One region of the Microbispora sp. NPDC004025 genome, then DNA from elsewhere that is predicted to be linked to it. Evidence: riboswitches for the same ligand, from Rfam matches in the RefSeq annotation. Region 1 holds a riboswitch; each other region holds the start of a gene.
What was found. A riboswitch is a leader RNA that binds a small molecule or an ion and turns the genes downstream of it on or off. The one in region 1 is predicted to bind cyclic di-AMP.

Region 1 (7,409 bases):
CAAGGTGCTGCGCGAAGCGGGGGTCATCCGCATGCTCCAGCCGAAGATCCACGGCGGCTTCGAGTTCCACCCCCGCGACTACGCCGAGACGATCATGAAGCTGGCGAGCCTCGACGGCTCGACCGGCTGGGTCGCGGGAGTCGTGGGCGTGCATCCGTGGGAGATGGCCTTCGCCGACCCGCGGGTCCAGCAGGAGGTCTGGGGCGAGAACCAGGACACGTGGATCGCCTCGCCGTACGCGCCGATGGGCATCGCCCGGCCCGTCGACGGCGGCTACGTCTTCAACGGCCGCTGGCAGTTCTCCTCGGGCACCGACCACTGCGACTGGATCTTCCTCGGCGGCATGCTCGGCGACGCCGAGGGCAGGATGGCCCAGCCGCCGGCCTCGCTGCACCTCATCCTGCCGCGGTCGGACTACGAGATCGTCGAGGACTCCTGGAACGTCGTCGGCCTGCGCGGCACCGGCAGCAAGGACATCATCGTCACGGACGCGTTCGTCCCCGGCTACCGGACGATCCCGTACAACAAGGTCGTGGACGGCAGCCAGGCCAAGGAGGCCGGGCTGACCAACCCGCTCTACCACATGCCGTTCTCCGCGGCGTTCCCGCTCGGGATCACCGCCGCGGTCGTCGGCATCGCCGAGGGCGCGCTCGCGCACCACATGGCGTACCAGCGGAGCCGCGTGCAGATCACCGGCACCAGGATCAAGGACGACCCGTACGTCCTGTACGCGATCAGCGAGGCGGCGGCCGAGATCGCGGCGGCGCGCTCGGCGCTGCTCGACAACGCCTCGCGGATGTACGACATCGTGGCCTCCGGCCGCGAGGTGACCTTCGACGAGCGGGCCGTGGGCCGCCGCACCCAGGTCCAGGCGGCCTGGCGCGCGGTACGGGCGATGGACGAGATCGTGGCGCGGTCGGGCGGCAACGCGATGCGGGCGGACAACCCGATCCAGCGCTTCTGGCGGGACGCGCACGTCGGGCTGGCCCACGCGATCCACGTGCCCGGCTCGGTCTTCCACGTCACCGCGCTGACGCAACTCGGCATCGAGCCGCCGCACGGCCCGATGCGCTCGATGATCTGAGGAGTGCCGGATCTGAGAGTGCCGGTTCCCGCCGGAGGCGGCGCCGTCAGGTCTGGGCGAACATCTGGTCGTAGACCCCGGAGTGCCGGCGGCCGGCCATGAAGTCCAGGAACCGGCGGACGAACTCGGCCCGGGTCAGTCGCTCGCCGGCGTCGCCGTCGCCCGGGTCCTGATCGAAGGCGGTCCGGAAGAGAGCGCGGTACTCCTGGGCGTCGATGACCTGGTCGTCGTCCGTGTCCGTCACGTCGAACAGGACCTCGGCGATCCTGATGAGGGCGGAGCCGGCCATGGCGGCCGCCGCCGCGCCGTACTCGTCGCCGGTGATGCGTCCGTCGCCGTCGGTGTCGAGCTCCTTCTGCAGCTCACGCCACCAGTCGGCGAAGGCGGCGAACAGGCGGTCCTCGTCCTGGGTGTCCAGGTCCAGACGGGTGGCGATCTCCCGCGCCATCGCGGCGAGGTCGGGCCAGCGGAGGTGGCCGTCGCCGGTCTGGTCGAGGACCTCGGAGAAGAACCGTGAGGCGGAGCGCACCGCCGAGTCGCCGGCGGCCGACGTCTCCTGACCGGGCGTGAGGAGGCGCAGGAGCGCCCCGGCTTTCGCCACGCCACGGCGTAGCCCCGCCAGCGCCTCGCCGCCCCGCTGCGGCGCGTAGCCCGGGTCGAGCATGGTCATGACCGTGTCGAGCCGGGTCCACGACTCCGGCAGCAGCCGCGTCGCGAGACTCGTGGACAGGCAGGTGGCGTGCATGAGCGTGCGCGTGCCGGGGACCTCGGCGAGCCCCAGCCGTGCGCGGAGCGACTCGGGCAGCGTCGCCACGATGATCGCGCTGGCCGTCGGCCCGGCGATGGCCCTGCCCGCCGCCCACACGGCGGGCCGGTCGCGGAGCAGAGGGGGCGCGGGTACCTGCGCGAACAGGCGGTCGAGGACGACGTGGACCGCTTCGGTGTTCTCCAGCCGCTCCTCGACGACGGTCGAGTAGTAGCGCCAGAACTCCCGCACCGTGGGCGGAAGCTTGCCGCCGTAGGGGTCCATCAGTGCGAGGAACGCCTGGAACTCGGCGTACAGCCGGTCCAGGGCGGGGCCGTCGAGGGACTCGCCGCTCAGCCGGCCAATGGTGACCGCGGATTCGAACAGCGTCGCCACCACCCAGGCGCGTGCCTCGGGATCGGCGGCGTTGAACGGGCGGTTCTCGGCGTCGGTGCCGGTGATGCGCGCGTGCAGGCGGTTGAGCCGGGCCGCCTCCCGCTGGCGCACCCGGATGTCGGGGTCGACCATCCGCTGCGCGCTGAGCACGGTGTTGCGCAGGCGCCGCCACGGGTGCGCGACGAAGGTCGAGTTGGCGATCAGCGCGGCGCCGATCTGCGGGTGCGCGGCCTCCAGGACGATGGCCCGGGTCGCCACCAGCCCCCAGCGTGTCTGGCGGGTCAACCGGTGGAGCATCGATCCCGGGCCGAGCGGATCGGCGTCGGCTCCGGCGGGTGCGGCGTCGCTCATCGACATTCCTTTCCTGTCAGGGCCGGTTCCTGTACCCCGCCGAACCGGCGGTCGCGCCGCCGGTAGGTCTCCAGGCATTCCCAGAAGTGCCCGGCGCGGAAGTCCGGCCACAGCACCCGGGGGAAGACCCATTCGGCGTAGGCCACCTGCCACAGCATGAAGTTGGATATCCGCTGTTCTCCGGAGGTGCGGATGACCAGGTCCACCTCCGGCATGTCGGGGTGGGGCAGACGGCGGGCGAAGCTTTCCTCGGTGACCTGCTCGGGCGGCACCCCGTCGCGGATCAGCGACCGGGCGGCCTCGACGATGTCGCGGCGGCCGCCGTGGTCGAACGCCACCGTCAACGTCATCCGCCGGTTGTCGCGGGTCAGCGCCGTCAGATCGGCGATGTCACGGGCCAGCGCGGGCGGGATCCGCGGATCGGCGACGCCGAGGAACCGGCAGCGGATCCCGCGTGTGTGCAAAGACAAGGCGTGTTTGCGGATGGCGCGGCGAACCAGCCGGAGCAGGTCGTCGACCTCGGCGGCCGGGCGCCGCCAGTTCTCCGTGGAGAAGGCGTACAGGCTCAACCACCCGACGCCGGCGGTGTGGGCCGCCTCGATGACATCGATCACGGCGGCCTCCGCCGCCCGATGCCCCTCGATGCGGGACAGCGACCGCTGCGCGGCCCACCGCCCGTTCCCGTCCATCACGCACGCCACGTGATGAGGCACGCCTCTCACATCGCCCGCCTCGAGAAGGAGTACATGGTCACTTCCGTCGTTCGCCGCCGTCCCCGGCCCTGGTGCGGGGGGGAGGGAGGAGAGTGATCTCTCCGGAGACGGACTCTTTCACAATCCGTGAGGCGATGAATACTAACCGTCAGTATCGGTGATCCTTACCTCGCCTGTCGCCGCAGGTAAAGACGTGTTTTGTCCCGTTTACACCAATCTGATGGTGTGTGTACCTTTAGGGCACACGGTTTGGGGTAGCGACCGCCCTCCGGCGCCGCATCCCTTGCCGTGTCGTTGCCCGGTCCGCGCGGTCCCGTGACCGTGCGGCCGCCGAATCCGCGATCAGCGGAGCCGGGGACCCACTTCTCTTCGGGGTGAATCGGGAGCAGCCCCAGATGCGCCCGTAGGGCACTTCCTGCCCGAACCCGTCAGCTAACCCGGTAGGCGGCATGGAAGCAAGGAGTCAGCCCCGACATGTCCACCCACCGCCTCTCCCTCGATCGCCGGCCCTCCGGCCGGCGCCTGCGCTCCGCCCTCGCGGCGGCGACCCTCGCGGTCTCGGCCGCCACGGCCGGCGTCACGGCGGCCGTCGCCCTGCCCGGCCCGGCCTACGCCAACCCGCACACGTACGGCCAGGACGTCTCCGGCTACGAGGCCGACCACGACTGGATGAACAGCCGCGCGCAGTTCGGCTTCATCAAGGCGACCGAGGGCACGTCCTGGGTCGACTCGTCCTTCCCCCGGCACTGGCGTGAGCTGGACAAGAAGGGCATCGTCCGCGGCGTCTACCACTACGGTCATCCCAAGAACGACCCCATCGCCGAGGCCGACCACTTCCTCGACGTGGTGAGCTCGCAGCCGGGCAAGCCCGGCGACATCCTGGTGCTCGACCTGGAGACCAGCGACGGCCAGTCGGTCGAGCACGTCAACGAGTGGGCCAAGGCCTGGCTGGAGTACGTGACGGCCAAGACCGGGACGAAGCCGATGTTCTACAGCGGCTGGAACTTCGCCGACAAGTACGGCCGCGGCCTCGGCGACTACCCGCTCTGGGTGGCCCACTACAGCAAGGCTCCGGGCGACATCACGCCGCCCGCCGACTGGAAGGCCTGGGCGATCCACCAGTACACCGACTCGCCCATCGACCAGAACGTCTCCGCGCTGACGCCCGCCCAGTTGCGCGCGCTCGGCCGCCAGTAGCCGCACGACCCAGCCGCACGACCCAGCCGCACGGCCCCCGGGGCGGGACGCCCGCCCCCGGGGGCCGTTCCGGCTCAGACCACCGCGCCGGAGCCGTCGCGCCGCGCGGGCTTGACCCGCGGTGCGGCGGGAGCCGGCGGCGGCTGGCTGGAGCGCCGCTCCAGCGCGATCGCCACCGGCCCGGCCACGAACGACGACGACAGCGTGCCCACGACGATGCCGATCAGCAGGGCGACGGCGAAGTCCCGCAGCGAGTCTCCGCCGAACACCGCCAGAGCCGCCAGGATGAACAGCGCCCCGAGCCCGGTGTTCACCGTGCGGGGTGCGGTCTGCAGGATCGCGGCGTTCACCACCCGGCCGAACGGCTCGCCGCGCCGCATCGGCCACAGCTCGCGCACCCGGTCGAACAGCACGACCTTGTCGTTGACCGAGTAACCGATGATCGTCAGCATCGCGGCCAGGAACACCCCGTCGATCGGCTTGCTCAGCCAGGCGAACGTGCCGACGACGACGGCCGCGTCCACGAACAGCGCCGCCACGGCCGCCGTGCCGAACGTCCACCGGAACCGGAACGCCAGGTAGGCGAGCTGCGCGGCGAGCGCGACGGCGAGCGCGATGAGCGCGTTGCGGCGCAGTTCCTCGCCCAGGCTCGGCCCGATGAGCTCGTCACGCTGCTTGGTGACCTCGCCCACGCTCCGGTCCAGCGCCTCCTCCACGCGGACCACGTCGTCCGCGCTGATCTGCCCGGTGCGCACCGAGATCGCGTCGTCCGACCGTTGCACGACGGCCGAGGGGAACCCGGCGTCCGCCACCGCCTGCCTGGCCGCCGTGACGTCGACCGGCCTGCTCGTGCCGAACTCCACGATCCGGCCGCCGGTGAACTCGACGCCGTAGTTCAGGCCGCGGGTGACCAGCCCCGCCCCGGCGAGCACGAGCAGCCCGGCCGCGACGGCGAGCCACAGCCGCCTGCCCCGCATCAGATCCGGGTCGCGCCGGGTCAGCCAGGTCCTGACCCGGCCGATCGAGCCGATGCCGGACGCCCGGGGGCCGATCCTGCCGATCAGGGCGGTGGCGAGCACCCGGGTGATCAGCATGGCCGAGACCAGCGAGGCCAGCACGCCGATGGCCAGGGTCACGCCGAAGCCCTTCACCGGGCCCGAGGCCAGCCAGAACAGCAACCCGGCGGCGAGCAGGGTGGTGATGTTGGAGTCGGCGATCGCGCTCCAGGCGTTCTTGAAGCCGCGTTCGAGGGCCGCCTTGAGGCCTCGGCGGGGCGCCTCGCCGTACTCCTCCCTGGCCCGTTCGAAGACCAGCACGTTGGCGTCCACCGCCATGCCGATCGCCAGGACGAACCCGGCCAGGCCGGGCAGTGTGAGCGTGGCCCCCATGGCCACGAGCCCGGCGTACGAGATCAGGCCGTAGCAGGCGAGCGCGACCGCGGCCAGCACGCCCACCAGGCGGTAGACGACGCCGATGAACAGCGCGGTCAGGATCACCCCGACGATGCCGGCCTTGGCGCTCGCCGCGATGGCGTCGGCGCCGAGGGTCGGGCCGACCGTGCGCTGCTCGACCAGTTCCAGCGGCACCGGGAGCGAACCGCCCTTGACCAGCACCGCGAGGTTCTGCGCCTCCTGGGCGGTGAAGGACCCGGTGATCTGCGTGGTGCCGCCGGGGATCCCCGCCTCGCAGGCGATCGACTCGTCCACCTGCGGCGAGGAGATGATCTCGTTGTCGAGGACGATGGCGACGCGGCGCTTGTGGTCGCCGGGAGGCGCGCAGGCCGCCGTCCCGGTCAGCTCCCGCCAGGGTCCGGGCTCCTTGAAGTCGATCGTGACGAACCAGCCGGGCCCCATCTGGGGGTCGGTGCGGGCGGCGGCGTCGGTGACGCCGGCCCCGCTGAGCGCGACCGGCCCGAGCTTCAGCTTCTGGCCGCTCTCGTCGGCGATCGCGTCCTTGTCACCGGCCTCCGCGGGGCCGAGCACCGAATGGAAGTTGAGCTGGGCGGTCTTGCCGATGACCGCGGCGGCCTCGCGCGGGTCGAGCACGCCGGGCAGTTCGACGATGATCCGCTTCTCGCCGGAGCGGACCAGGGTGGGATCGACGACTCCGAGGGCGTCCGCCCGGCGCCGGAGCACGTCGAGGGCACGGTCGGTGGCGTCGGCGTCCGCCTTGACCGTGGGAGAGTCCTTCGTCTCGAAGACGAGCTGGGTACCGCCGCGCAGGTCGAGGCCGAGGCGCGGGGCCATGGTGAGAGCGAGCAGCAGTGAGGTCGCGATGACGGCGAGCGCCGCCACCGCGCGCCACATGGGCGCACGGGACATGAAGCCTCCACAGGCGTACGAGTGGGAAAGGTCTCAGTACGCGGTGGAGGGAGGAGCGCGGGCCGTGGCGGCCCGGCGCGGGCACTGGGCGGGCGGGCCGTCCTGATGCGGCCCGGCCCGGGTGACCCGGGTGCCGCCGCGCGGCGCCGCGGGGTTGGGCAGCACGACCGGCCCGCCGGACACGCCGGGGCCGCCCGCGCCCGACTGGACGCGGGGCGGATCGCCCTGGGCCGGCCGCGTGGCGTGGGCCGGGGCGCAGATCCGCGCGTCGGTGAGCCGCGCGCCGTCACGCGCCGGGGCCTGGCGGAGGGCCCCCTGGCGCACGCCGCTCGCGGTGGCCGCCACACGACTCGTGATGTGGGGGCCCGCGGCGTGGAGACCGGCGGCGCGATGCGGTGTCTCCCACACGGACGCGGACGCGGGCACGCCGCCGGCGGTCAGGACGATCGCGTGCAGCAGGAGCAGCAGCGCGGCGGTCAGCCTGCGTCGCACGATCATCGCCTCCCTCCCGCTTCGCCCGGTCCTGCGGCCACCGTAGCGAGTTCCGCGCGAATGTGCCGAATGCCGTACCGGCGGGAAACGGGAAACGCACCCGCGCGGAG
Region 2 (7,409 bases), on a different contig from region 1:
CCGGTGCGGATGGACAACCCCAAGGAGGTCGGCAGCGACCGCATCGTGAACGCGCTCGCCGCCACCGCCCTGTACGGCGGGCCGTGCGTGATCGTGGACTTCGGCACGGCCACGTCGTTCGACGCGGTCTCGGCCCGGGGCGAGTACGTCGGCGCGGTGACCGCCCCCGGCCTGGAGATCTCGGTGGACGCGCTCGCCACGGCCGGGGCCCAGCTGCACAAGGTCGAGCTGGTCCGGCCGCGGTCGGTGATCGCCAAGAACACGGTGGAGGCGCTCCAGTCGGGCATCATCTACGGCTTCGCCGGCCTGGTGGACGGGATCGTGGACCGCATGACGGCCGAGCTGGCCTCCGACCCCGACGACGTCACCGTGGTCGCCACGGGCACCGGTGCGCCGCTGATCATCGGCGAGGCCCGTACCATCGACGTGCACGAGCCCTGGCTCACGCTGATCGGCCTGCGGCTGGTCTACGCCCGTAACGCGTCCTGACGACTCCCTCGCGTACGGGACCATAGAGGGCAGGATCCCGTTCAGAGAGGACTGACGTGATGGACGCCGACTGGGTGGCGCGTTTCGCCGATGAGGTCATCGCCGAGGCTGAACGGCGCGCACCGGGCAAACCCATCGTCTGCGCGTCCGGCCTCAGCCCGTCGGGCCCGATCCACCTGGGCAACCTGCGCGAGGTCATGACCCCGCATCTGGTGGCCGACGAGATCAGGCGGCGGGGTCACGAGTGCGTGCACATCATCTCGTGGGACGACTTCGACCGCTTCCGCAAGGTGCCGGTGGGCATCGACCCCTCGTGGAACGAGCACATCGGCAAGCCGCTGACCACCGTCCCGGCCCCGCCCGGCAGCGAGTACCCGAACTGGGCCGAGCACTTCAAGGCGCCGATGATCGCCGCGCTCAACGAGCTCGGGGTGGAGTTCCAGGGCATCAGCCAGACGCAGATGTACACCTCCGGGGCGTACCGGGAGCAGGTGCTGCTCGCCATGCGCGAGCGGCGGCGGATCGACGCGATCCTCGACCAGTACCGCACCAAGAAGGCGAAGGCCAAGGACGTCGTGGACGCCGACGAGGCCGCCGCGCTGGAGGGCTCGGGGGCCGCGAGCGAGGACGACGGTTCCGGCGCCGGGGGCTACTACCCCTACAAGCCCTACTGCTCGGCCTGCGACCGCGACCTGACCACGGTCACCTCCTACGACGACGAGACCACCGCGATGTCGTACACCTGCGTGTGCGGCCACAGTGAGACCGTCCTGCTGTCCGAGCACACCCGCGGCAAGCTGGTGTGGAAGGTCGACTGGCCGATGCGCTGGGCGTACGAGGGCGTGGTCTTCGAGCCGTCGGGCGTGGACCACAGCTCGCCGGGCTCGTCGTTCGTCGTCGGCGGTCAGATCGTCCGCGAGGTGTTCGACGCGCCGCAGCCGATCGGGCCGATGTACGCCTTCGTCGGCATCAGCGGCATGGCCAAGATGAGCAGCTCCAAGGGCGGCGTGCCGACTCCGGCCGACGCTCTGTCGATCATGGAGCCCGCGCTGCTGCGCTGGCTCTACGCCCGCCGCCGTCCCAACCAGTCGTTCAAGGTCTCCTTCGACCAGGAGATTCAGCGGATGTACGACGAGTGGGACACGCTGACCAGGAAGGTGCAGGACGGCACGGCGCTGCCGGCCGACCAGGCGGCCTACCGCCGCGCGTCGAGCACCGCGTCCAGGACGCTGCCGGAGACGCCGAGGCGGCTGCCCTACCGCACCCTCGCCTCGGTCGTGGACATCGCCACCGGGCACGAGGAGCAGACGCTGCGCATCCTGCGCGCGTTCGACCCGGAGATCACCGGGCTGGACGAGCTGCGGCCCCGGCTCGACCGCGCCCAGCACTGGGTGAACACCTACGTGCCCGCGGAGGACCGCACGCAGGTGCGCGAGACACCCGACAAGGAGCTGCTCGACACGCTCGGCGAGCAGGACCGCGAGTCGCTGCGCCTGCTGGCGGAGGGCCTCGACGCGCACTGGTCGCTCGACGGGCTGACCACCCTCGTGTACGGCGTGCCGAAGGTGCAGGCCGGGCTCGACATGGACGCCAAGGCGGCAACGCCCGAGCTGAAGGCGGCCCAGCGGGCCTTCTTCGCCCTGCTCTACCGCCTGCTCGTCGGCCGCGACACCGGCCCGCGCCTGCCCACGCTGCTGCTGGCGGTGGGCCGCGACCGGGTGCGTGAGCTGCTCGGTCGTGCCTGAGCGCGCCGTGTCTCATGTCCCGGGGGCGGGCCGCACCGCCGATTAGCCGGCGCCGCGGGCCGGACGGCATCGCCGTCCGGCCCGCGGTCGTACCGGACCCGTTCCCGTCCGCGCGCCGGTCCGGCGGCGTCGGGGCACCGGCACGCCAGGGCACCGGAATTTCAGGGCAGCAGGACCAGCCGGCCGCGCAGGCCACCCCCGCGCAGGCGTTCGTACGCCTCGGCCGCCCGCTCCAGGGGATAGGTGCCGGCGACCCGCGTGGTCAGCAGTCCGGCCTCGGCCAGCTTCGTCACGTCGAAGAGCTGGTCCGCGTCGGCGCGGACGAACACCGTCGAGACCCGGATGCCGCGCAACGGGAGCGGGGCCTGCCCGGCGGCGACGGCGACGAACGCGCCCCCGTTGCGCACGGCGTCCAGCGCGGGCAGGCCGGCGACCGCCGCGTCCACCACGCTGTCCACGCCGCCGGGAACGACGGCCCTGACGGTCGCGGCCAGGTCGGCGCCCCTCGGTATGAACCACTCCGCGCCGAAGCCCCGCACGAGCGGCTCGTCGCCGGGCGCGGAGACCGCGGCGACCCTGATCCCCCGCGCCGTGGCCAGCTCCACGAGGTAGCCGCCGAGGCCCCCGGCCGCGCCCGTGACGAGCAGGGTCTCGCCCTTGTCGAGCCCGGCGAGGTCGAGCGCCTGGACGGCGGTGAGCGCGTTCAGCGGCAGTGTCGACGCCTCGGGCGCGGCCACCCCGGCGGGCGCCGGCGCGACGGCCGTCTCGTCCAGCACCACCAGGTCCGACTGGGCTTTGGGCCGGTCGGTCAGCCGGTCCGACAGCCCGATGACGCGCTCACCGGAGCGTAGGGCCGTCACGCCCGCTCCGGCCCGGTCGACCACGCCCGCCACGTCCCAGCCCAGCGCGTACGCCTCCAGACGGGGCGTGAGGCCGTAATCGGGCAGGGCGCCCGAGGCGGTGATGAGGTCGATCGGGTTGACGGCGGCCGCCTCCACCCTGATCCGCACCTGGCCCGGCCCCGGCTCGGGATCGGGCGTCTCGACCACCCGTACGGCACCGTCCTGTGCCACCAGTGTTCTCATGTGTCCTCCTTCCACCTGGCAGCGAGCGTAGGGGGAGTTACTCTCCTTCGGTTAGTAGGCACCTGTAAGTGCGTAAGTAAGGCGGAGGAAAGGTGTAATCACCCTCGGTGCCGGTCCGAACCCGACTGCCGGCTCACGTGCCTGGGTGAAATCTCCGAGTGCCGCCGGAAGCGATCGGGCGGAGGCTGCCGAGGCGCCCCGGAAGGCGTACGACCGGCCGGTCGGCTTTCGACCTTGACGACCTTCGCGGCAGGCGTTTACCGTCCCTGGAGGGTGGGCCGACGAATCATCGTCGTGGGGGAGGGCGGACGATGGGTGTTCCCGAGGTCGTCTACCGAGGTGACAGTCTCGCCTCGGACTTTGATCGTGCCGGTCTCACCGATGAGGACTTACTTCTTCTCGCGGAGCTGGCCAAGGGCGTGACCGCAGACCGCGTGGGCCGCAGTCTCGACGTCAGCGGACGCACCGTGCGGCGGCGGCTGCGGGGCATCTGCGACCGCATCGGCGTCGCGACGGCGATCGAGGCAGTCGCCTGGGCGGCACGACGCCGCCTCATCTGACCGCGTTCCGGAGCGCACGAGGTCGGGAAGGGCGCCGGAGAAAGCGGCGACGCCGGCGGAGCCGTCCAAGCGGCGGCTCAACCGGCGTGCGCTCTTTCGCGGCGCGGCTCGGCCGGCGTGCGCTCCGGCTCGCGCGGTCTCGCGGCGCGGTTCAGCCGGCGTGCGCTCCGGCTCGCGCTCTCGCGGCGCGCTGTCCCGGCGGCCCCGCTCAGTCGGCGACGCGCACCGCTCCCGCGAACGGCCGTCCGGCGATCTTCGCGATGTGGATGACGTCTCCCGTGCGCGGCGCGTGGATCATGTAACCGCCGCCGATGTAGATGCCCACGTGGTGCAGGTCGGAGTAGAAGAACACCAGGTCGCCGGGGCGGAGCTGGTCACGGGAGATGTGGGTGCCGGCCGTCCACTGGTTGCCCGTGTAGTGGGGCAGGCTGATGCCGACGGACTGGTAGGCCGCCATGACCAGGCCCGAGCAGTCGAAGGAGTTCGGGCCCTCGGCGCCCCACACGTACGGTTTGAGCTGCTGCCTGAGGGCCCAGCGGGCCGCCTGGGCGGCCTTGCCGTCGCCCACGATCGGGAACGACATCCGGCTGCGCGTCTGGCTGCCGATCGTGCGGGCGACCTGCCGGTAGAGGCTGCTCTCGGTCTTCTTGATCAGCGCGTTGATCTTGTCGCGGCGCGAGTCGAGGCCGGCGAGCAGCTTCTTGACCTCGGTCTGCCGGGCCGCCGCGCTTTCCCTGGCCCGCGAGGCGGCGTCCATGGCCTTGGTGACCTCGGCGACCTCCTGGCTCTCCTGCAGCTCCAGCGCGTACGTCGTGGAGGCCTGGCTCAGGTACTTCTGCGGGTCGGCGTCGCTGTCGATGAGCACGAGCGCGTTGCCGAGCCCGTTGGTCATGTAGGAGTGCTGCGCGAGGGCGTTGGCCTTCTGCCGGCGGACCTCCAGCTCGGCCTCGCTCTTGGCGAGGTTCTTCTTGGCGAGCTCGGCGGACCGCTCGGCCGCCTTAAGCCGCACGCGCTCGCCGTTGTACTGCTCGGTGAGGCTCTCGATCTCGGTGTAGAGGCTCTCGACCTGCTCCGTGAGCTCCTTGAGGCTCGGCTTGGGGTCGGCGGTGGCGCGGACCACCGGGGCGCCGAACGTGATCGCGGTGAGCGCGACGCCGACGAACGCCAATCGGCGGATGGCACCCGGACCGGCCGTGCCGGATCCGGACCGTCGGTGGCGGGCGTGCCTGCCCGCCGGCCGTCCTCCACGCGTGCGCAACCGAGCTCCTCTCCCACATGTGCCCCGCGGCAGGCCGTGTGTCGTGGAGCACGGCCATGTGGCGGGGCACTACTGAGCGCCTACCGGGTTAGCTGACGGGTTCGGGCCGGAGTAGCCCTACCTTGGTGGATTCACCCCTTGACGATCTAGACCGAACCGATCCTGATCCTGCAGTTGGGTCCCCGGCTCCCCTCCGCACTCGGTGCTTCGAAGATTCGGCGCCCGGCCGCCGTGAGCGCTCACGATGACCGGCATCGTCGCTGGACGATAGTGCACGGCGAGTTCTTGCTCAACCAGAACTCCGAAACCCGTCTACGTTTGACAACCAAACGATCACAGCTGGGTCACGGGCTCAATGGGGATACATCCGCGTTCACCTGTGTTTGGAGCGATTCGAGGTGGTGGATGTGCCGTGCGGACTGCCGGAAAAAGTGGGACGAACCGGATCGCGGTCTCGCGGGCCGGCTGGGCGTCCATCCGTATCCTGACGGCTACACAGGGTCAGGCCTCATGTCGGGCGTGGTGTTTGGGAATGACCGTTATCCGTGGAGGTCCTTCGCGCCGACTATGAGGGATCGGATTCCGTCCGGCTAGGCTGACCGCTCATGGAGCAGGTCGCCGCGCAGACATCCAGTGGTTCGGGTGCCACGGCCGTGACGGTGCGCCGGGCCAGGACGCCGGACGTCCGGGCGATCCGGCGCCTCGTCGACGCGTACTCGGGCGTCGGCCCCCGTCTGCTCAAGAAGAGCACGGTGACGCTGTACGAGGACGTGCAGGAGTTCTGGGTCGCGGAGGTGGGCGGGCAGGTCGTCGGCTGCGGCGCGTTGCACGTGCTGTGGGAGGACCTCGCCGAGATCAGGACCGTCGCCGTGGACCCCGTGGTGCGTGGTGGGGGCATCGGTCACCGGATCGTCGCCGCGCTCATCGAGACCGCCCGGGACCTCGGCGTGCGGAGGGTCTTCTGCCTCACGTTCGCGGTCGAGTTCTTCGCCCGGCACGGCTTCCGGCCCATTCAGGGCACACCGGTCTCTCCCGAGGTGTACGCGGAACTGCTCGCGTCGTACGACGAGGGTGTCGCCGAGTTCCTGGATCTGGAGCACGTCAAGCCGAACACTCTGGGGAACACCCGGATGTTGCTGCACCTCGACCGCCATTGACCGCCGTTCACGTCCCGGCAGATAATGATCTTGACGCGAATTGTCAGTGTCCGCAAAGGTGACTGTTGTTACGCCTGTCGCTACTTTTGGCAATATCAGCGTGTGCTACGGACGTGCGGCGCATGCGTCTTCGAAACGAGGTGACACGGTGAGCACCGGACAGCCGCCGTACCCCCAGGACGAGTCGGACGGAACGCCACCGCCGTCATCGCACCCCGGGTACGGCACGGACAGACAGGCCCAGGACTACGACCCTGACGTGACGGTCGTCAACTACCGCCACACGGGGCAGAACACGGGCCCGCAGCAGCCGCCCGGCTACGACGCCGCCCAGGGCGGCTACGGCCAGCAGCAGGGCTACGGGGCCCAGCAGGGCCAGCAGCAGGGCTACGGCCAGACCGGACCCCAGCAGGGGTACGGCCAGCAGGCCGCCCAGCAGCAGTACGGCCAGCAGGGCTACGGCCAGACGGGCCCGCAGCAGGGCTACGGTCAAACCGGGCCCCAGCAGGGGTACGGCCAGCAGACCCCGCAGCAGGGCTACGGTCAGCAGCAGGGGTACGGCGCCCAGCAGCAGTACGGCCAGCAGGGCTACGGCGCCCAGCAGGGCCAGCAGCAGGGCTACGGCCAGACCGGACCCCAGCAGGGGTACGGCCAGCAGGCCGCCTCGCAGGACTACGGTCAGCAGCACGGTCAGCAGCAGGGGTACGGCGCCCAGCAGCAGTACGGCCAGCAGGGCTACGGCGCCCAGCAGAGTCAGCAGCAGGGCGGCTACGGCCAGCAGCAGTACGGTCAGCAGGGCTACGGCGCCCAGCAGGCCGCCTCGCAGGACTACGGTCAGCAGCAGTACGGCCAGCCGGGGTACGGCCAGCAGCAGGGCTACGGTCAGCAGCAGGCTTACGGCGCCCAGCAGTACGGCCAGCAGGGCTACGCCCAGCCCGCCTACGGCCAGCCGTACGCGGCCGCGGGGCCGATCCCGCCCGGCGCCCCGGCGCCGCTCGCGGAGTGGTGGCAGCGCCTCGTCGCCCGCATCATCGACGGCGTGGTCGTCGGCATCCCCTTCGGGATCATCTCGGTCGTGATCGCGGCGATCATCATCACCAACCCGAGCGTTGACA
Region 3 (7,409 bases), on a different contig from region 1:
AACTCGACACAGGCCGACCTGCAGGAGCTGGCCGAGCTGCTGCGGCACGACCACGAGGTGGTGACATTCGACCTGCGCGGCCACGGCCTCGCCTCGGCCGCCGACCGGTACTCCTTCGAAGCCTTCCTCGGCGATCTCGCCGCGGTGATGGCGGAGCTGGGAAACCTCGGCCTGTCCGCGGCGCCCGTGCTGGTGGGCTACTCGCTGGGCGCTGACCTGGCCGTGCACTACGCCTCCGAGCATCCCGGCGCCGTCGCCGAGCTCGTGCTCATCGACGGGGCGAACCCGGTGTCCGAACCGTTCATCACCGAGGCCGTCCTGCCGGAGTTCCGCGCCATGTGGGAGGATCTGTCGGCGCGGCAGGAGGCCGAGCGGGGCACTGCCCGTCAGGTGTCGCTCACCGCCCGGGAGATTGTCGACCTGAACCTCGAGATCGACGTGATTCGGTCCGAGATCCTCGACCGATACGAAGAGATCGACCGGCCCATCACAATGATCATGTCGACCTCGATGGCCGGCGAGAGCGGCGAAGGGCACGCGCCGCGGTTCAACCGGATCTGGCGTGCAGGCGTCGAGCGGCTTGTCCGAGAGCACCCGCACGTCACCACCACATGGCTCGACGCCGACCATCGGCTGGTCTTCACCCATGCCCCGCGGATCGCCCAGATCATTCGTGGTACGGAAGGCCCACCCGGCCAGGCGACATCGTGAGCGACTCCTGGAGACCGGTCTGATGCTGACCATCGGCGAGCTGGCGTCCTACGCCGGAGTGACGGTGCGCGCGGTGCGTCACTACCACGCCAAGGGACTGCTGCCGGAGCCGGAGCGCGACCCCTCCGGCTACCGCAGATACGACGCCGGCGCCGTGATCGAGCTGATCAGAATCCGGACCCTCGCCGAGGCCGGGGTTCCGCTGGCGCGGGTGCGGGAGCTGCTGCGGGCCGGTGAGGAGGAGTTCGCCGCGGCGGTCGCGGAGATCGACGGGCGCCTGCGAGCGGAGATCCGGGAGCGGCAACGGCATCGCGAGCGGATCGCCCGGCTCGCCTCCGGGGACGGCCTGGCGCTCCCCTCGGAGGTGGTCGAGTATCTCGACCGGCTGCGGGCGCTCGGCGTCGACGAGCGGATCGTCCAGGCCGAGCGTGACGGCTGGATCCCGCTGGCCGCGCACTCACCCGCGCGAGTCGCGGAGTGGATGGCGCGCAAGCGTGAGCAGATCGGTGACCCGCTGCTCGCCGGCTTCTACCTCACCCTGAGTCAGGCTCTCGACCGAGCCGACGACGACCCGCGGCTGGTCGAGCTGGCCGACGAGCTGGCCGCTTACATCACGCGGATGGCCGACGAGCGCGGCGAGGACTATGTCGACGACACCGACATCGAGTCACCGCTCGTCACGCTCATGGACACGCTGGCGTTCGACACCGTGCCGCCGGCGCGTCGGCTGATCGAGCTGCTGAGGCAGCGGGGCTGGACCGGCTGGACCAAGCTCGAGCGCGTGGCCCCCAGGCCGGACGCGCCGCGTGAGCGGCCGACGACGTGAGCGTTCGCGCCGGACGCCCGCGGCGGCGGGAGGTACGGCGAAGCGCGCCGGGATGACCGGCGCGCTTCGGGGCGTCGGCCGTCAGGCGGCGGCGGTCGCTTCGCCCGGGTACATCGGGTAGCCGTACCCGACCACCTGCCAGGTGTTACGGGTGCGGGTCTCGACGGCGCCGTTGCCGGTGTTGCCCTCGATGGTCCGGATGGTGCCGTCGCCGTTGTCCTTGACGACGAAGCCGACGTGCACGACGTCGTCGATGTTCTTGCTGCCGTTCCAGTTGAAGAACACCACCGCGCCCGGCTTGGGCGTCCGGCCCCAGCGGCCGTGGTCGGCGAACCAGTTGGCGTGCTCGACGGTGTAGGCGTCGGAGCCCATGACCGGCCCGATGCCGAGCTGGTGGCCGACCCAGGAGACGAACATGTCACACCAGGGCGCGTTCAGGTAGCCCTTCAGGGTGCCTCCGTCGCGGGCGAGGGTCTCCTGGGCGCGGGGAGTGGTCATGTACCACTGCTGGAACTTCGTCCCGCCGCCGTAGGCGTTCTCACTGATCCCGACCTGGCTCTTGGCCAGGTTCAGCACGTCGGTGGCGCTGACCTTGGGCAGGGTCTTGGCGATCTCGGCCATGGACTGCGCGGCCGCCGGGCCCTTGCCGGTGGCGGGGTTGTCGGCGTGCGCGGCCGGTGCCGCGACAAGCACGGCCGAGGCGAGGGCGGTGCTCGCGAGGGCGGCGCGGACGCAGGTGTTGAGGACGTGCATGGTGGGGCGGACTCCCTTACTTCCATGCCGCCTACCGGGTTAGCTGACGGGTTCGGGCTGGAAGGCGCCCTACGGCAGGCATGCCGATTCACCCCAGGAGAGGTGGGTCCCCGGCTCCGCGCGGACGCGGACTCGGCGGCCGGGCGGCAAGCCGGGATCGGCCGGCCGCGTCGGTCTGAGGAGGGCTTCTTGACCATTGAATGAGCAAGTGCGCCCTGAGCTGCCTAAAAGGTAATAGACCAGGTCAAACCGGTCAAGTTAGAACAACTCGGATTTTACTCTCGAGTAGGGAGAGACCGGGCGACAGTGGGTACGGCACTCCGGATGTGATCAGCTCTGAGCCGCTCCGGGCAGGCGTACGGTCACCGTCAGGCCGCCCGCCGGCCGGGCGTCCGCCTCCGCCGTGCCGCCGTGCGCCACCGCGATGGCCCGGACGATGGACAGGCCCAGCCCCGCCCCCCGGGCGGAGCGGACGCGGTCGCCCCCGAGCCGGCGGAACGGCTCGAACAGGTCGTCCACCTCGTACGGCGGGACCGCAGGCCCGGTGTTCTCCACCGTCACGCTCACCCCGGTCTCGTCCTCCCGCAGCCGGACCCAGACCTCCCCGTCCCGCACGTTGTACTTGATCGCGTTCTCCAGCAGGTTGATAAGGCAGCGCTCCAGCAGGAGCGGATCGCCGTACGCGACCGCCCGGCGCAGGTCCTCGTGGACGACCACCTTCCCGCGGCGCGGCTGCAGGTCGATCTGCTCCATCGCCGTACGGACGACCTGCCGCAGGTCGACCGGCCTGCGGGCGGTGAGTTCCTGCTCCGACTGGGCCAGCATGAGCAGGCCCTCGATGAGCCGTTCGTGCCGGGCGTTGGTGCCGAGCAGCGCCCGGGCCAGCGCCTTGAGGTCCTCCGACGCCGCCGGCTCCTCCAGCGACACCTCCAGCACCGTACGGTTGACCGCGAGCGGGGTGCGCAGCTCGTGGGAGGCGTTGGCGATGAACCGGCGCTGGGCGTCGAACACCCGGTGCAGCCGGTCGAGCATCGCGTCGAAGGTGTCCGCGAGCCGTTTGACCTCGTCCTGGGGGCCGCTCAGGGCGATCCGCTCGTGCAGCGTGCTCTCCGACAGCCGCTGCGCGGTCTCGGTCACCCGCTCCAGCGGGCGCAGCGCGCGGTCGGCGACCAGGTATCCCAGCAGCACCGCGACGGCCCCGACTAGGATCATGACGATCAGCGACGACCCGAGGACGTCGCTCAGCACGCCGGCCGCCCCCTGCTCGACATCGGTACGCACCCGCTGCGCGAGCATGTCGGCGCCGGGCAGCGCGCCGCCCGGAGCGGCGTCGGGGGTGCCCCCGCCGGTCACCTTCGACGCCACCGCCACCACGAACCGCTGGTTGAGCGCCCGAGCCGTCAGCAGGTGGGTGAACCACAGCAGCACCGACCCCGCCACGAAGAACAGCCCGCCGTACAGCAGGGTGAGCCGCATGCGCAGGCCGAGCCTGCCCCAGAAGAACAGGGCACGCGTCACAGCCGGTACCCCCGGCCCGGCACGTTCTCGATCACGGCAGGGGCGCCCAGCTTGCGGCGCAGCGAGGTGATCGTGACGCGCAGCACGCCCGTCCCGGCGTCGGAGTGCTCGTCCCACACGTTCGCCCGCAGCCGCGCCGAGGTGACCAGGTCGCCGCCCGCCCGCATCAGCTCGTGCAGCACGTCGAACTCCCTGCGGCCCAGCGCCACCTGACACCCGTCCCGCACGACCGTACGGCGGGCGGGGTCGAGCCGGATCCCGGCCCGCTCCAGCACGGGCGGCACCGCACGGGACGAGCGCCGGGCCAGCGCCCGGACCCGGGCCACCAGCTCGGCGAACGCGAACGGCTTGACGAGGTAATCGTCGGCGCCCAGGGACAGGCCCCCGACCCGGTCTCTGATCCGCCCGGCCGCGGTCAGCATGAGGATGCGGCTCGCCCCGCCCGCGCCGATCAGCTCCCGGCAGACCTCGTCCCCGTGCACGTCGGGCAGGTCGCGGTCCAGCACGACCACGTCGTAGTCGACGTAGGCGGTCAGTTCCAGCGCCTCCCGCCCGTCGTAGGCCACGTCCACGGCGATCGCGTGCAGCCGCAGCCCCCGGGCGACCGCGTCGGCCAGCTGTTCCTCGTCCTCGACCACGAGCACCCGCATCCCAACCTCCCGCTCGGCTCCGAGACTGACGCACGAGGTGTTAGCCGCGGATAAGCACGGACGAGCCGATCTCGCTTATCCGCGTTTAGCACCGCCTCCGCTGAAGTTGGGCCGCGTCCCGGGCGAACGTCCCGGGAGAGGAGGAGCGACTCATGCGCGTACGACCGCCACGTGCCCTGGCACCGGCCCTCGGGCTCGCGCCGGCACTGGCATTGGCACTGGCATCGGCACTGGCACTGGCCGCCTGCGGCGCGGCCCCCACCGGCGACGGGGTCGCCAGTGCCGGCGGCGCCGCCTCCACCGCGAAGGCGAAGCCGTCCGCGCGGGGCCCGGCCGACCTGCAGGAGGCCCAGCTGAAGTTCGCCCAGTGCATGCGCGAGCACGGCGTGGACATGCCCGACCCCGGCCCCGACGGCCGCGTCCGCATCACCGGCAAGAAGGGCGAGGAGGCCACGATGCGCAAGGCCATGCAGGCCTGCGAGCACTTCATGAAGGACGCGGTCGGCGACAAGCTCGGCGGCGACGATCCCAAGGTGCGCGACCGCATGGTCAAGTTCGCCCAGTGCATGCGCGAGCACGGGGTCGACGTCCCCGACCCGGCGCCCGGGCAGGGACTCCAGATCAAACTCAAGCCGGGTCAGGAGAAGGCGATGGACGAGGCGCAGAAGGCCTGCGAGGAGTTCGCCCCGGGGAGGAACGGGTGAGGACGAGCCTGGTGATCGCGGGCGCGGGCGTCCTCGCACTGGCCGCGGGAACGGTCGTCGCCGTGGCGGGCGGCGACGGCGCCGGCGCGGCCGAGCCGTCCCCGCCTCCGGTCCCCGCCACCGCGCCGATCACCCGCCAGGACCTGGTCGACACCAAGACCGTCGAGGGGGCGCTGACCTACTCGGGTGAGCGGCGGGTCAGCACCGACGCCTCCGGCACCGTGACCTGGGCGCCCGCCGAGGGCGCGGTCGTCCGGCGCGGCCGCCCGCTGCTCAGGGTCGACCGCAGGCCGGTCGTGCTCATGTACGGCGCGCTGCCGATGTACCGGCCGCTGCGGCAGGGCGTCGACGACGGCCCGGACGTCGAGCAGCTCGAACGCAACCTCAAGATCCTCGGCTACGGCGACGACCTGACCGTGGACGACCACTTCAGCTACGCGACCCATCTGGCCGTCAAGCGGTGGCAGGACGACGCCGGGCTGCCCGAGACCGGGCAGGTGGATGCCTCCCAGGTGGTCTTCCTGCCCGCCGCCGCCCGGGTGACCGACGCCGGGGTCGAGGTCGGCGGCAGGATCACCCCCGGGCGCCCGGCCCTCACCGTCTCGGGCGTACGGCGGCTGGTGCACGTGGACCTGTCCACCGACGACCAGACGCTGGCCAGGAAGGGCGCCAGGGTCACCGTGGAACTGCCCGGCGGCGAGCGCGTCACCGGGAAGATCACCTCGGTCGGCACGGTGGCCGAGGCCGTCTCCGGCGAGCGGGGACAGGACGAGGGCAGCACCGTCGACGTCGACATCACCCTGAGCAAGACCCCCAGGACCCGCCTCGACAGGGCCCCGGTCGAGGTGGAGCTGGTCAGCGAGCGGCGCAAGGACGTCCTGGCCGTCCCAGTGGAGGCGCTGCTGGCCCTGCGCGAGGGCGGATTCGGCGTCGAAGTGGTCGAGGGCGCGTCCACCCGTGTGATCCCGGTGGAGCTCGGCGCCTTCGGCGGCGGCATGGTCGAGATCACCGGCGCCGGGCTCGTCGAGGGCATGCGGGTCGGGGTGCCCGCCGCATGAACCGGCTGAGCGAGCCCGGCCTCCCGGGCACCGCGTACACCCCCGGTGACATGGCAGATGGGCAGCCCTCCGCGCCGGGCGGGCCGTACGTGGTGGAGCTGCGCGAGGTGACCAAGGTGTACGGGCGAGACGTGCGGGCGCTGCGCGGCGTCGAGCTGCTGATCGAACGCGGCGAACTGGTCGCCGTCGCCGGGCCGTCCGGCTCGGGCAAGTCGACTCTGCTGCACCTGATCGGGACCCTGGACCGGCCCACCACGGGCACCGTGCGGATCGCCGGGCACGACGTGGCCGGCCTGGGGGACCGCGAGCTGTCCGCGTTGCGTGCCCGCCACCTGGGGTTCGTCTTCCAGCAGTTCCACCTCGCGCCCGGGGTGAGCGCGCTGGACAACGTCGCCGACGGGCTGCTGTACAGCGGGACGCCGTTGCGGGCACGGCGGGAGCGGGCCGCCGCCGCGCTGGAACGGGTGGGCCTCGGCCATCGGCTGGGCCACCGGCCGGGCCAGTTGTCCGGCGGCGAGCAGCAGCGGGTCGCGGTGGCCCGCGCGGTGGCGGGCGACCCGCCGCTGCTGCTGGCCGACGAGCCGACCGGCAACCTGGACTCGGCGGCGGGCGCCGAGGTGCTGGGGGTCCTGCGCGACCTGCACGCCGCCGGCACCACGATCGCGGTCATCACCCACGATCCCGAGATCGCCGCGTGGTGCCCCCGGCAGGTGCGCGTACGCGACGGCCTCGTCGTCGGCGACCCCGGGGCCGGCGCCGGGTGCCGCGAACCCGGGCCCATTCCCAAAACGGCGCCCACCCTCAAGACGGCGTCCACCCCCGCGACGGCGCCCGAGCGCGAGACGACGGACGCGCCCGGAGCGGCGGCGAAGGGAGCACCACGATGACCGGTCAGAGGCTGACTCCCGCCAGGCTCGCGCCGTCCGACGTCCTGCGGACCGGGGTGGCCGCGCTGCGCACCCGTCCCGCCCGGGTGGTGCTGTCCGCGCTGGGCATCGCCATCGGCATCGCCACCATGATCGCCGTGCTGGGCGTCTCGTCCTCGTCCCGGGAGCAGTTGCTGCGCGAGCTCGACCGGCTCGGCACCAACCTGCTCACGGTCACGCCCGGGCAGACGGTCTTCGGAGAGGAGGCCGCGCTGCCGGTCGAGGCGCTCGGCATGGTCCGGCGCATCGGGCCGGTCCGCACC
Region 4 (7,409 bases), on a different contig from region 1:
CGCCCGTGCGATCGACATCGGTGAGCGCCTGGAGGTGCTCAAGGACTACCCGACATCCCCGGGCTGCACGTCTCCGTTCGCGCCGGTCTGGATCACCGAGATGGTGCGCCGGCAGCACGGCGAGTAAGGAAGGTCTCCCGCGCAGGCCCCTGCCGCGACTCCCTCGGCTAGGAGGCCGTGACCTGCGGGACCGACTCGTAGAGCGCCCAGTCGGCGCTGATCGCCCCGGCCGTCGTGAGCAGCAGGGGCAGGTGCTCCCCGGTGAGCCTGTCCAGCGAGGTCTCGGCGGCGTGGCTGTTCACGTTGACCGCCGCGATGACCTTGCCCGAGCCGTCGCGCAGCGGCGCGGCCACCGACCGGATCCCGAGGGCGAGCTGCTCGTCGGTCAGCGCCCAGCCCTTCGCCCGCACCTCGCGCAGCATCGCGTCGCGCTCCTGCCGGCCGGGCCGCCACCGCGGCTCGATGCCCGACCGGCTCGGCTCGGCCAGCACCCGCTCCAGCTCGTCCGGCGGCAGCGCGGCGAGCAGCACCTTGCCCAGGGACGTCTGCAGCGCCGGGAACCGCGTCCCGATCTGCACCGAGAGGGCGACGATCTTCGGTACGGCCACCCGGGCGACGTACACGATGTCGGACCCGTCGAGCTGGGCGATCGACGACGACTCGCGCGTCTGGGCGACCAGCCGTTCCAGATGCGGCCGGGCGACCTCCCACAGCCCGGTCGAGCGGACGTAGGAGACGCCGAGCTCGAGCACCCGCGGGGTGAGGGCGAAGCCGCCCTGCTCCGGCCGGGCGTACCCCAGCTCCTGCAGCGTGAGCAGGATGCGCCGCGCGGTCGGCCGGGCCAGGCCGGTCGCGGCCGCCACCTCGGTCAGGGACATGACCGGGCGGCCCGGCTGGAACGCCCTGATGACATCGAGGCCGCGCGCCAGCGCCTCGATGAAGTCAGGTCCGGTGTCGCCTCGTGCCATGAACGCCTCTTCCGCCCGAACTCGCCGAGTCAACTCTAGACCCTGTCCACTCGTCTCCGTCCGCCTGACGGCGCGAGGAACAGTCCGGGATGCCCAGGCTCACCCGCTGTGACGTGACGGCGGGCAGTGGAGGCCTCTGACATGACCGCTGAGCGGACCTATGTCCGCTCCGATGGCGGACGCCATGACAGCGTGGCGAAAAGTGTGCCCGGCGAACATGTCCGGGCGCTCACCGGCGTTCTACCGTGCCCGGAAAGGCTCGGTGAGCCCGGTCTTCCGAGGAGTCGCCATGGTCACCCCCCTCCCCACCCGGCCGCCGCGAGCGGTCGCCGCCGTCGCCGTCCTCCTTCTCGTCCTGGCCGGCCTGCTCGGCGCGGGCGCCCCACCCGCGCGCGCCGCGTCACTGGCCCAGGTCGCGTCGTTCGGCTCCAATCCCGGCAACCTCGCGATGTACGCCTACCGTCCCGACGGCCTGCCCGGCGGCCGGCCGCTCGTGGTGCTCCTGCACGGCTGCACGCAGAACGCGAGCGGCTACTTCGCCGACTCGGGCTGGCGCGAGTACGCCGACCGGTGGGGCTTCGCCCTCGTGCTGCCGCAGACGAGCAGCGCCAACAACGCGTCCAGCTGCTTCAACTGGTTCCAGACCGGCGACACCACCAGGGGGCAGGGCGAGGCCGCGTCCATCCGGGCCATGGTGGCGTACGCGGTCGCCGCCTACGGGACCGACCCCGCGCGGGTCTACGTGTCCGGGCTGTCGGCGGGCGGGGCGATGTCCGCCGTCATGCTGGCGACCTACCCGGACGTCTTCGCCGCCGGGTCGATCGCGGCCGGTCTCGCGTACCGCTGCGCGAGCAACCTGACCGAGGCGTCCGGCTGCCAGTACGGCCCGGCGAGCAGGACCCCGCAGCAGTGGGGTGACCTGGTCCGGAACGCCTATCCCGGCTACGCGGGGCCGTATCCCCGGGTGGCCGTCTGGCAGGGCCAGGCGGACTACACGGTCGTCCCCGCCAACGGGAGGCAGCTGCGCGACCAGTGGGCGAACGTGCGGGGCGTCTCCCCCGCCCCCACCGCCACACGGTCGCTCACCGGCGGCGCCACGCTCACCGTGTACGGCGACGACGACGTCCGCCTCTACGAGATCGGCGGCATGGGTCACGGCCTCCCCGTCGATCCCGGCGGCGCCCCCGACCAGTGCGGCGCCACCGCGGCGTACTTCCTCGACACGATCTGCTCGGCCTACCACGACGCCCGGTTCTTCGGCCTGGACGGCGGCGCCCAGCCCAGCCCCAGTCCCAGTCCCAGTCCCAGTGCCAGCCCCAGCCCCTCGCCCGGCGGCACGCCGGCCGGGACGTGCGTACGGGCGAGCAACTACGCCCACACCACGGCGGGACGGGCCTACCAGTCCGGCGGCCACACCTACGCCAAGGGGTCGAACGACGCGATGGGCCTGTGGAACACGTTCACCGTCCACGCGCTCCGGCAGACCGGCCCGGATCACTGGGTGCTCGCCGACGGCCAGTGCTGACCCGCCGCCTTCCGAGGGGACCGCGTGGCCCCCGCGACCGCCAGGAGGCCCGGGAGGCATGATCGGCATCCGGCCGGGCACGTCTCCCGGGGCGGACGGCGGGGGCGTCGCGTCCGGGCACGGCGGAGGTTTCGCGGGCGGCAGGCCCCGCGGCTTCCGGCGTGCCACGGCGGGTCGGGCCGCCACCGCGGGCCGGGCCGTCGCCCCGTTCCGGCCCGGTCGCCGTGTCCGGACGAATACGGAGGTGGTTGCGATGAGCGGACGCGTACTGCCCTCGGCCCTGCTGGCGGCCGCTCTGCTGAGCGGCACGGGCGGGTACGGCACCGCGGCCTTCGCCGGCACGCCGGCCCCGCCCGCCGCACTGGCCGCCGCCCCGGCCGCCACACTGGCCGCCGCCCCGGCCGCCACGACGCCGGCGGCCGGCCACAACGAGCAGGACGTCATGTTCGCCCGGATGATGATCCCGCACCATCGTCAGGCGGTGGAGATGTCGAAGCTGGCCGGCAGCCGGGCGGCCGACGCCCGGGTCAGGCGGCTCGCCGAGCGGATCGAGGCCGCCCAGGCTGCCGAGATCCGCACGATGAGCGGCTGGCTCACCGCCTGGGGCGAGCGGGCGCCCGACGAGAGCGCCGCGCCGGCCCACCACGCCATGCCCGGCATGATGTCCCCCGAGGACATGCGGCGCCTCGAGGGACTGTCCGGGCGGGCCTTCGACCGGGCCTTCCTCACCATGATGATCCGGCACCACGAGGGCGCCGTCAGCATGGCCAGGGACGAACTGCGCGGCGGAGCGTACGAGCCGGCCCGGCGGATGGCGGCGTCCGTCGTCTCCGGCCAGTCGGCCGAGATCACGGAGATGAAGCGCCTCCTCCAGCAGTGACGGCCCGCTCGTCCGGGACGCGGCCGGCGGAGGTCAGCGGGTGCGGCGCCTGCGGTGCCGTCCGACGGAGGGCGCCGCCGCGGCCCTGAACCGGAGCCCGGTCACGGCGGTGGAGACCACCGCGAAGAGCAGACCGGCCGGCAGGACGGCGTCGCCCGGCGACCACACGACGTCGGGAGACTGCCCCTGTTGCGCCGCCATGTTCCTGGTGGTGGGCCCGGCCGGACCCTGGACGCTCGCGTTCACCGCGGCCACGGGCTGGACCGTCACCGTCGCCTTCGGCGTCGGCTTGACCTTGCGCGGCAGGCCGTACCCGACGATCTTGTTCTTGTCGCGCACCTTGCGCTTCAGCCAGACGCCGTCGACGTTGCCCTCGATCGTGTGGACCTTCCCGCCCACGACCTTCTCGACCACGCCGACGTGGTCGATGTCGCGGACGTTCTTGGTTCCCGACCAGTCGAAGAAGACCACCGCGCCCGGCTCGGGCTTGTCGCTCCAGGCGTGCTGCTTCTTGAACCACTTGGCATGCCGCGTGGTCAGCGCGAACTCGCCGACGTGGTCCTGCACCCCGGCCCGGTTCGCCGCCCAGGAGACGAACATGTCGCACCAGGGGGCGGTCTTGAAGTCGGGGTCCTTGGCCACGTTGTCGGCGTACCACTCGCCGAACTTCGTATGTTTTCCCGCTCGTTCGCGGTAGCCCAGTTCCGGGCGGACGGCGTCGAGCAGTTGCCGAGCTATGGGATCGCTGGAAATCGGAGGCTCCTCATGGCGCGCTTTAAGACATGACGAACCGGCCCACCGGGCGTGACGGCACGACGGCATGGCCGTACGAGGGCACGGCCCTCCGGCGGGGCGGAATCAGAAACGGGAGATGTGGCAGCCCGTCACGGGCGCGCCATCACCCCGGAAGCCTGGAGACGTTCCAGGGCGGGCAAGCGGTCCGTCGATGCGACGCGGACCGGATCGGCAGGTGGAGCCGACACTCCACGCGCTCTCCTCTCCTTGGCCGCCTACCGGGTTAGCTGACGGGTTCGGGCCAGGAGTAGCCCTACCGGATGGTCCGGATTCACCCCGAGAGACATGGGTCCCCGGTTCCCGGGATGGATGACGTCCGGGATTCGGCGGTCGCCGGTCGTCCTCGGGTTGAGGACCGCACACCGGCGCGACACGGGAAGCATAGTAGATAACAAGTAAGACACGGTCCAAAAACCGGCAAATGACCCGATTCGGGCCGCCGCCGCGCGACACTTCCGCTGGTCCTCGCGGTCGCGGCCCGTCCTCGGTGAGATACGCCACACAGCCGTACGGCACCCGCCGCCGGCCGGACGATCCCTGGCCGGCGACCGGTCCCGGACGGGTCACTCCGCGAGCGACATGTACAGGCGGGTGCCCGACGGCCGGTAGCCGACGCGTTCGTAGACGCGCCGCGACCCCTCGCCGCCGTACTCGAGCCACACCGACCGCGCGCCACGGGTGAACATCTCGGCGGTCAGCGCGGCGGTGACCGCGGCGGCGACGCCCCGGCCGCGGAAGGCCGGGCGCGTGCCGACACCGGCGAGTTCCGACGTGCCGACGGCGGGGGCGGAGCAGGTGGCCGCGCCGGCGCACCCGCCGTCCCGCGCCCGGACGAACCGCACCGCCCCGCCGCTCTCCTGCAGGCGGCGCAGCCGGGCCGCGCCCTCCGGTGAGGCGGCGAACTCGGCGCCGAACGCCTCGGACAGAGCGGCGTCGATCGACAGGTAGTCCTGGTCCGCGACCGGCGTCTCCACCAGGGGACCGCCGTCCCTTCGCGGCGTCAGCGTGTCCGGGGTGCAGACGAGGTAGTCGTGCACCGCCTCCACGCCGAAGCCCGCCCGGGCGAGCGCCGGCTCCACGCCGGGCGCGGCGTCCGGCGCGAACTCGAGCCGGGGCTTGAGCCCGCGATCGCGGAACGCCCCGACCAGCGCCGCGACGTCCCGCGCGGACGGCCGGGCTCCGGGCAGGGGGGTTGCGTAGTTGACGTGCGGGCTGCGGGTGTCGGGATCGATCCCGACGACGAAGCCGCCGGTCTCGACGACCTCGGGGCGGCGGCGAAGGTTGGCCACGGCAAAGCTCTGGACATCGATGTCCACGGTGATTGAACCTCACGTCGATGACGAAGTGGAGCGCGCTCCCGCCACGTCGAGCGGGCGATGAGCCGCGCGGGGGGCCGTCCCCATCGGGGGACGCGGACGGTGCGCGGAGCACCGCGGCGTCGGGCCGCCGTGAAACGGTGACGGCACTGCCCGCGCCGGTGCCGCCGGGTGGCGGACCGCTCAGTGCCGACGGCGGCCGCTGCGGGTCGCCGAAGCCATGGCCTCAGTCCTTCGTCTGTACGCGTGCTGTGAAGCGGTCGCACTCTCCCACGCGTCCGCGCACGGCCGCAACCGCTTATCCCCCGCCCCTTTCGCGCGGCCGGCCAGGACGCGTACGCGGGCCCGACGACGTCAGGGACGGGTACGCGGCCTGGCCTCGTTCGCGGCTACCACTGGCCGCCCGGTGCGCCGACTCCCCGTCGCCGGCCGCCGCGCTCGTGCTGCCGGTAGTTGGCCGCGAACGCCAGCGCGCCGAGGCCGAACAGGAAGATGATCGCCCCGGTGACCACGTTGTCCCAGATGGTCGCGGTGGTGGCCGGCTGTCCGCGGATCACCCACGGCGCGATGATCGTCCAGGCGCCCAGCACCGGCAGCACCCAGCTCACGCCGTACGTGCGGCCGAACGCCGACGCGCAGCTCAGCGCGAGCGCCGCGACCGTCAGCCCGATGATCAGGTTGTTGATCGCCAGGCCGCCGAATCCGGCGAAGCCCACGACCCACGGCGAGATGGCGAGGTAGAGCCCGGCGAGGAGCGTCACTCCGTCCATGATTTGCGCGGGAACGGTCGAGCCCGCGCGATCGTACGTCTGGCGCAGTTCCGTCGCGTCCGGGCGTCGTGCCAGACCTGGTTGCACCATGATGCGTCACCTCTTTCCCCCGGCAGGGCCGCGGCCGCGGGTTTCCCCGGACCCGCCCGGCCCTCACTTGCATCATGCAACGCGGCAGGTGGCGCGGGGTAGGTCGCGAGACGCGCGGGAAACAGATGGACGACATCTCTCAGGCAGATGGACCCGGCGCCGCCAGAGCCTGGGCCGCGTTGACGACGGAGACGTGGCTGTAGGCCTGGGGGAAGTTGCCGACCTGTCGCCCGCGGCCGGCGTCGTACTCCTCCGACAGCAGGCCGACGTCGTTGCGCAGCGACAGCAGGCGCTCGAACAGGCGCCGCGCCCGTTCGCGGCGGCCGAGCAGGGCGAGCGCGTGGGCGAGCCAGAAGGAGCAGGCGACGAAGACGCCTTCGCCGCCCGGCAGTCCGTCCACGTGGTCGGCCTCGGGCCGGTAACGCAGGACGAGGCCGTCCTCCGTCAGCTCCCGGCACACGGCGTCGACCGTGCCCGCGACGCGGGGATCGTCCACCGGCAGGAAGCCGAGCCGGGGGATGAGCAGCAGGGCCGCGTCGAGGCCCTTCGACCCGTAGAACTGGGTGAAGGTGTTCCGGTCGGCGTCGTAGCCGTGCGCGCACACGTCCCGGTGGATCTCCTCGCGCAGGGCGCGCCAGCGGCCGGCCGGGCCGTCGAGGCCCTGCTTCTCGACGGAGCGGACCATCCGGTCCGCCGCCACCCAGGCGAAGACCTTGGAGTGGACGAAGTCGCGGCGCGGGCCGCGCACCTCCCAGAGCCCGTTGTCGGGCTCACGCCACGCACCCTCCAGATAGTCCATGAGCGCGCACTGCAGCTCCCAGGCCTCCTCGTCCGGCCGCAGGCCCGCCTCCCTGGCCTGGTAGAGGCAGTCGATCACCTCGCCGTACACGTCGAGCTGGAACTGGCCGGAGGCGCCGTTGCCGATCCGCACCGGCCGCGACCCCTCGTATCCCGGCAGCCAGTCGAGGGTCCACTCGGGCATGTGCCTGCTGCCGTCGACCGTGTACATGATCTGCAGGTCGGCGGGGTCCCCCGCGACCGCCCGCAGCAGCCAGTCACGCCAGG

Region 2: linked by a shared signal. The riboswitch ahead of ACWEQG_RS19185 (NlpC/P60 family protein) and the one ahead of ACWEQG_RS23175 (glycoside hydrolase family 25 protein) in region 1 are both predicted to bind cyclic di-AMP.
Region 3: linked by a shared signal. The riboswitch ahead of ACWEQG_RS26860 (CHAP domain-containing protein) and the one ahead of ACWEQG_RS23175 (glycoside hydrolase family 25 protein) in region 1 are both predicted to bind cyclic di-AMP.
Region 4: linked by a shared signal. The riboswitch ahead of ACWEQG_RS04960 (CHAP domain-containing protein) and the one ahead of ACWEQG_RS23175 (glycoside hydrolase family 25 protein) in region 1 are both predicted to bind cyclic di-AMP.

What each region holds. Positions count from the first base shown of each region.
Region 1 is NZ_JBSGHN010000009.1:224,706-232,114, forward strand. It holds gene ACWEQG_RS23160 (acyl-CoA dehydrogenase family protein) at 1-1,084, shown strand, start outside; gene ACWEQG_RS23165 (oxygenase MpaB family protein) at 1,131-2,576, opposite strand; gene uppS (polyprenyl diphosphate synthase) at 2,573-3,289, opposite strand; cyclic di-AMP (ydaO/yuaA leader) riboswitch at 3,608-3,751, shown strand; gene ACWEQG_RS23175 (glycoside hydrolase family 25 protein) at 3,764-4,486, shown strand; gene secD (protein translocase subunit SecD) at 4,561-6,807, opposite strand; gene ACWEQG_RS23185 (hypothetical protein) at 6,841-7,299, opposite strand.
Region 2 is NZ_JBSGHN010000007.1:2,648-10,056, reverse strand. It holds gene ACWEQG_RS19205 (type III pantothenate kinase) at 1-489, shown strand, start outside; gene lysS (lysine--tRNA ligase) at 549-2,234, shown strand; gene ACWEQG_RS19195 (zinc-binding dehydrogenase) at 2,396-3,319, opposite strand; gene ACWEQG_RS19190 (LuxR family transcriptional regulator) at 3,631-3,879, shown strand; gene ACWEQG_RS19185 (NlpC/P60 family protein) at 4,088-5,047, opposite strand; cyclic di-AMP (ydaO/yuaA leader) riboswitch at 5,200-5,352, opposite strand; gene ACWEQG_RS19180 (amino-acid N-acetyltransferase) at 5,743-6,294, shown strand; gene ACWEQG_RS19175 (RDD family protein) at 6,443-7,409, shown strand, end outside.
Region 3 is NZ_JBSGHN010000012.1:91,135-98,543, forward strand. It holds gene ACWEQG_RS26850 (alpha/beta fold hydrolase) at 1-711, shown strand, start outside; gene ACWEQG_RS26855 (MerR family transcriptional regulator) at 734-1,537, shown strand; gene ACWEQG_RS26860 (CHAP domain-containing protein) at 1,619-2,290, opposite strand; cyclic di-AMP (ydaO/yuaA leader) riboswitch at 2,305-2,438, opposite strand; gene ACWEQG_RS26865 (sensor histidine kinase) at 2,621-3,808, opposite strand; gene ACWEQG_RS26870 (response regulator transcription factor) at 3,805-4,458, opposite strand; gene ACWEQG_RS26875 (hypothetical protein) at 4,611-5,162, shown strand; gene ACWEQG_RS26880 (efflux RND transporter periplasmic adaptor subunit) at 5,159-6,220, shown strand; gene ACWEQG_RS26885 (ABC transporter ATP-binding protein) at 6,271-7,107, shown strand; gene ACWEQG_RS26890 (ABC transporter permease) at 7,104-7,409, shown strand, end outside.
Region 4 is NZ_JBSGHN010000002.1:112,399-119,807, forward strand. It holds gene ACWEQG_RS04940 (DNA alkylation repair protein) at 1-127, shown strand, start outside; gene ACWEQG_RS04945 (IclR family transcriptional regulator domain-containing protein) at 168-968, opposite strand; gene ACWEQG_RS04950 (extracellular catalytic domain type 1 short-chain-length polyhydroxyalkanoate depolymerase) at 1,258-2,493, shown strand; gene ACWEQG_RS04955 (DUF305 domain-containing protein) at 2,747-3,373, shown strand; gene ACWEQG_RS04960 (CHAP domain-containing protein) at 3,407-4,015, opposite strand; cyclic di-AMP (ydaO/yuaA leader) riboswitch at 4,365-4,507, opposite strand; gene ACWEQG_RS04965 (GNAT family N-acetyltransferase) at 4,732-5,484, opposite strand; gene ACWEQG_RS04970 (SPW repeat protein) at 5,874-6,344, opposite strand; gene ACWEQG_RS04975 (glycoside hydrolase family 15 protein) at 6,484-7,409, opposite strand, start outside.